DNA from 2 places in the Amylolactobacillus amylotrophicus DSM 20534 genome. Region 1 is predicted to be linked to the other one. Evidence: predicted binding sites of a transcription regulator. Region 1 holds the regulator's gene; the other holds the start of a gene.
The links. The regulator HrcA, encoded in region 1, represses chaperone genes, less so after heat shock. The targets are predictions, from matches to a motif close to TTAGCACTCNNNNNNNNNGAGTGCTAA.

Region 1 (3,197 bases):
ATGTTCATTCTTGAATTCAGAAACAAGGTAGTCAATTATTTTTTGGTCAAAGTCGTCACCACCAAGATGAGTATCACCATTAGTCGAAAGGACTTGGAAGACACCATCACCGAGCTCTAGGACGGACACATCAAACGTACCACCACCTAAGTCATATACCAGAATCTTCTCGTCGGCATCGTCTTTGTCTAAGCCATATGCTAGCGAAGAAGCAGTTGGTTCGTTGATAATTCTCTTAACGTCTAATCCGGCAATCTTACCAGCATCTTTGGTCGCCTGTCTTTGTGAATCGTTGAAGTAGGCAGGAACGGTGATAACAGCTTCTGTCACGGGTTCGCCCAAGTAATCCTCAGCGAATTTCTTAATGTATTGCAAAATCATTGCGGAGATTTCTTGTGGTGTGTAGTCCTTGCCATCAACACTAACTTTGTATCCCGGTTCACCCATGTGGCTCTTGATTGAGATAACTGTATTTGGGTTCGTGACGGCTTGGCGCTTTGCAACCTCACCAACCTGAATTTCGCCATCCTTGAATGAAACAACAGATGGGGTAGTTCTGTTACCTTCAGGGTTTGTGATAATTTTTGGTTCTGATCCTTCTAAGACAGCAACGGCTGAGTTAGTAGTACCTAAGTCAATACCAATTACTTTTGACATTTAAAAAATACTTCCTTTCGATTCTTTTTTTTTTAATTTGATGAACAAACTTAAGTGAAACTAAGAGATGTGCTTATTGGGCGACCACGACCATGGCCGGACGAATAACCCTGTCCTTAAACTTGTAGCCCTTTTGTAGGATTGAGACTACCTGGTCCGCTTCATGATCGGCGTCCTTTGGGACGGTCTGAACCGCTTGGTGAATACTTGGATCAAACTTGACTGAATCATCTGCGATTTCGGTTACACCCTCTTCTGTGAGTGCGGCCAACAGATTATCGAGCGTCATTTGAACACCCTTCTTAAATTGCTTGCTGGCCTCATCGTCCACTTTGATATCGAGAGCTCGCTCTAAGTTATCAACGGCAGGCAAAACTTTTTTGGCTAAATCACTACCAGCATATTTTAGCATACTAGCAGTCTCCTTTTTCTGCCTGGACTGCATGTTTTGCATCTCGGCCTGGGCGCGTAGTAGCTTGTCATCAAAGTCGGCTAATTCAGTCTTCAATGACTCAATTTCCTTGGTCAAAGAAGCCACTCTATCATCCTGCTCCGTTGACTCCTGCTTCTTAGACTTCTTTTTTGGTTTCTGTTCTAGCTGATCCTCGTTATTAGCGCCCTGCGGCTTTTGCTCAGCTTGTGTCGGCGTTTTTGTTTTGGTTGAATCTAAATCCTTCTCAGATGGAAATTCATCTTTCGTATGCTCCAAAGCGATCCTCCTTAGTTATTGGAAATTTCCATAATAATCTAGTAATTTCTTAGCTAGCTCGTTTCTAAAGTACTCCATCAGACTAATCATCTGTGAATACGGCATGTTTGAGGGCCCTAGTAAAGCGATAATGCCGCTACCGTGATCCCCTACCGAGTAATTAGCGGTCAACAGACTATAATCTTTCAGCAGATCTCCCGGCAATTCATTGCCAAGCTTGACCCGAACCGGAAAATCTAGGCCAACCTGCACATCATCCAGATCATCCATTGTAAGCAAATCGGTCAGATAACTCTCATGATCAAGCATCTGGTACAAAGACTTTAGTTGATCAACATTACTGGCATTGTAATTATTCAACAAATTAATCTGACCATTGACATAGAGTTGTTCAGACGCGGCGTCCTTAAACACATCGGATAGCAGGTCAATAATTTGAGCCGCAGCAGAATTACTACCATCAATTGTCCCAACCAACTCTTCGATGCTCATCTGGTTGATTGCTAAGACACTCTTACCAACCAACTTATCGTTGATAATTCTGACCCCCTTCTCAATCTCATCGCCACTGACACTACGATGAATATTGTATACGCGGCTTCTAACACTACCGTCAGACGTTACCAGAATTGCCATAATTTGATGATTGGGTAACGGCACTATGCGAAAGCCTGTGACGGTTACATTATTTAGCTCAGGACCAGCAGCAAACGCAGTATAGCTAGTCAAGTCCGATAGAATCTTAGCAGCTTCCTCTACAATCTCATTCACTTGGTGAAATGGTCGATCAAGGTTTGACAGAACCTTCTGATAAACCTGATTAGGAATGCTAATGGGTTCTACCAGATAATCCAGGTAGAAACGGTAGCCAGCGCTCGACGGAATTCGTCCCGATGAAGAATGCGTCTTCTCAATCAGGCCGAGCTCCTCTAACGTAGCCATTTCGTTTCTGATGGTTGCGGACGAAACTTTAATCGGCAATTGCTCCATTAAAGTCTTCGATCCAACGGGCTCATGATCATTAGTGAAATTCTTGATGATCATCTTCAAGATAAGCTCCTGTCGCTTTGTTAACATCCAGTCACCTCTTTATTAGCACTTAACTATTCAGAGTGCTAACTATTAGAATATAACAACTATCAAAAAGATTGTCAAATAAAAAAGAGCTTAAATATTGTTAAAGTAAGCTCTTGTTGCTTGTTCATCTTTCTTTAGCTGCTCTTTCAATCCAGCAAGCCCGGCCAACTTCTTCTCCCCGCGGAGAAATTTATACCACGCGACCGTGATTGTCTCGCCATAAATATCTTCATCGAAGTCGAAGATATTCGTTTCGATGAAGATCTGCTGCGTATCGTTGAATGTGATGTTATAGCCGATACTGGTCATTGCTTCGTGCCATTGCCCGTGAACCAACAACTTAGTCGCATAGACGCCGATACCCGGGATTAGCTTATGCTCCGGCAATGCAAGATTTGCGGTCCGAAAACCGATTGTACGCCCACGTTGCTTACCGGTAACCACCTTGCCAGTAATTGAGTAAGGATAACCAAGAAGTTGATTAGCCTCCGTCACATCACCATTTAACAAATCCTGCCGAATTATTGTCGAGCCAATTTTTCGCCCTGCAAAAACCTGCTCCGGTAACTCGACAATATCAAACCGGCCGTGACTAAATTCAGGCAGATGACGCATATTGGCAATATTCTTGTCACCGTAGGTGTAATCAAAGCCAGCCACCACAACGGCGGCATTCAAGCCCAAGATTACCTGATCAACGAAATCCTGTGGCGCCAAATGCGCCAGCTGCTCGTTAAACTTGAAGACCGCCAGA
Region 2 (3,197 bases), 410 kb from region 1:
ATGTTTGCGGCTAAGGTGTAGCTCTTACCGTCTGCAGTGACCGTTTTTTCGTCACGCAACTTATCCCATTCAGCTTTTTGTGCAGCGAAATCTGCAGCCTTTTGGGTAAACTCTGCGACAGTATCGTCAGCCGGCTCAACGATGACTTCACCAGTCATTCCGTCGACTAGCACCTTTTGACCTGCAGCAACTTCTGCAGTCATCTTACCGGTACCTACAACGGCTGGAATTTCCAGCGAGCGAGCCATGATTGCTGAGTGAGCTGTCCGACCACCAATATCAGTGACAAAAGCCTTCACAAACTTCTTGTTCAATTGAGCTGTATCACTTGGTGTCAGATCGTGTGCAACCACAATCACTTCTTCATTAATCAAAGCAGGGTTTGGTAATTCGACACCCAACAAGTGTGCCATGATTCTCTTCGAAACATCACGCACATCGGCCGCCCGTTCTTGCATGTATGGATTATCGGTCATCGCCTCAAACATGCCGATGAACATTGTCGATACTTCATCTAAAGCAGCTTCGCTGTTGATTTTTTCGTCTTTTACCTTTTGTTCAACTGCACCAGTAAATTCTGGGTCAGCTAAAATCATCAAATGTGCATCAAAAACCTGGGCTTCTTCCTCACCCAGGTTTTCTTTTGCTTTATCACGAATGACGTGTAATTCATCGGTCGAGGTAGCAATCGCCTTCTGGAGCTTTGCTACTTCAGCGTCGACTTCACTAACTGATGACTTTGAAAACGAAAGGTCAGGCTCTACTAACATATAAGCTTTGGCAATTGCAATGCCGTCGCTTGCGCCAATCCCTTTAAGTGTTTTCGTCATTATTCAGCTAGTCCTTCCTTTGTCATTGTTTCTTCAATAGCAGCGATTGCTTCTGCTTCGTCGTCACCTTCTGCACTGATTGTTACATCAGAACCTTGGCCAACACCGAGTGACATTACACCCATGATTGACTTCAAGTTAACTGACTTACCATTGAATTCAAGGTTAATGTCAGAGTTAAACTTGCTTGCAGCTTGCACCAATAAAGTTGCAGGACGTGCGTGAATACCAGTTTCTGCTGTTACGTGAAAATCTCGTTTTTCCATTATGTTTGTCTCCTTTATAATACAAAAATTGACCGAGTAAACTCAAATCATCGATACTAAGATTATCATTCTTTTTCGAATTAAACAAGCATCCATGTAAATGTTTTCATTGTTCATTTAGACCAGTGTAGACGACATCGCCACCACGTTCGGCACGACCAACAATCTCGGCTCTTTTACCAAATTCACGTAGTGCGGCCTGAAATGCAAATGCTTCGGCTGGCGCCACACGAAATTCCGATAATTTACCACTTACTAGGTCATTTAAAATAGTATTGTAATCCATAGTTTCACTCCAATCATTTCTATTATAACCACGGACTCCTAATTTGCCTAACATAAAAGCTCAAGTCTTAGCACTTGCCTCACATGAGTGCTAATTGTATAATGTTACTTGAGTTTAGGATAGATAAACTTAATCGAAAAGAAAAGGTGGGAACGAAATGCTTTGTCAGAATTGTCAACAAAGAGAAGCAACGATTCACCTCTATGCGAATGTCAACGGCAACCAGCAAGAGATTAATCTATGTCAAAACTGCTATCAATTATTAAAACAGAAACAGGGTAACTCAATGAACAGTAACGATCCATTTGGTTTCTCAAGCATTGATGACTTATTTAACCAGTTAAATGGTGCTCAACAGGAAAATAATTTGAATGGTCAACCAACATCAGAACGACCTACTCAGGCCGGTCGTAACGGTGGCGGCAACAAACGTGGCAACTCAATTCTTGCTCAGTTTGGAGTCGACCTGACTGAATTAGCACGCACTGGTAAAATCGACCCGGTAATCGGGCGCGATAAAGAAATTGCACGTGTAATTGAGATTTTAAATAGAAGAACGAAAAATAATCCAGTATTAATCGGTGAGGCCGGTGTCGGTAAAACAGCTGTTGTGGAAGGACTTGCACAACAAATTGCTGATGGCGCTGTGCCAGCTAAACTACAAGAGAAGAAAGTTATTCGACTAGACGTCGTTTCACTGGTCCAAGGAACCGGAATCCGCGGTCAATTTGAACAACGGATGCAACAATTAATCGACGAGATTCAAAAGGATAACTCTATCATCTTATTTATCGATGAAATCCACGAAATTGTCGGTGCTGGTAACGCCGAAGGCGGCATGGATGCCGGTAACGTCTTAAAACCAGCACTTGCACGCGGTGAGCTACAACTTGTGGGTGCCACCACCTTGAATGAATACCGGACGATTGAGAAGGATTCTGCCCTTGCACGGCGCTTCCAGCCGGTTCAAGTAAATGAACCATCAGTCGACGAAACAATTCAAATTTTGCGCGGCTTGCAGCCGAAATACGAGGCATACCATCACGTCAAGTTTACTGAAGGTGCAGTCGAGTCGGCGGTTAAACTATCCGCACGCTATATTCAAGACCGCTTCCTACCTGACAAAGCGATTGATTTGCTCGATGAGGCGGGTTCACGGATGAACTTAACGATTCCGGCAATCGACGAAGCCACAGTCAAGAATCGTATCGACGAAGCCGAGCGCTTGAAGCAGGACGCTTTGAAGAACGAGGACTACGAGAAGGCCGCATACTATCGCGATCAGATTGACAAGTACAATCAGATGAAGAACGAGAATACGGATCCCGATAAGACACCGCAAATTACCGAGAAAATCATGGAGAAGATTGTCGAAGAGAAGACAAATATTCCGGTTGGCGAACTTAAGGCCCAGGAGCAAAATCAACTGAAGAACCTCGCTGATGACTTACATCAGCACGTCATTGGTCAAGATGAGGCTGTTGATAAGGTTGCAAAGGCTATTCGGCGTAACCGGGTCGGCTTCAATAAGACCGGTCGGCCAATCGGTTCCTTCCTGTTCGTTGGCCCAACAGGTGTTGGTAAAACAGAGCTAGCTAAGCAGCTCGCTAAGCAACTGTTTGGCTCGGACGAATCAATGATTAGATTCGATATGAGTGAGTACATGGAGAAGCATTCGATTTCGAAGCTCATAGGTTCACCTCCAGGTTATGTGGGTTACGAGGAAGCTGGTCAGTTGACCGAGCAAGTTCGTCGTCATCCATACAGCCTGATCCTGTTCGATGAAATTGAGAAAGCTCATCCTGATGTTCTTCA

Region 2: the regulator HrcA is predicted to act here: its motif matches at 1,450-1,476, upstream of FC62_RS02660 (ATP-dependent Clp protease ATP-binding subunit).

The regions. Positions count from the first base shown of each region.
Region 1 covers NZ_AZCV01000001.1:121,234-124,430, reverse strand. Annotated here, with positions in the region: gene dnaK (molecular chaperone DnaK) at 1-657, opposite strand, end outside; gene grpE (nucleotide exchange factor GrpE) at 731-1,366, opposite strand; gene hrcA (heat-inducible transcriptional repressor HrcA) at 1,382-2,443, opposite strand; gene ribF (riboflavin biosynthesis protein RibF) at 2,534-3,197, opposite strand, start outside.
Region 2 covers NZ_AZCV01000001.1:526,543-529,739, forward strand. Annotated here, with positions in the region: gene ptsP (phosphoenolpyruvate--protein phosphotransferase) at 1-830, opposite strand, end outside; gene FC62_RS02650 (phosphocarrier protein HPr) at 830-1,096, opposite strand; gene FC62_RS02655 (hypothetical protein) at 1,203-1,382, opposite strand; gene FC62_RS02660 (ATP-dependent Clp protease ATP-binding subunit) at 1,540-3,197, shown strand, end outside.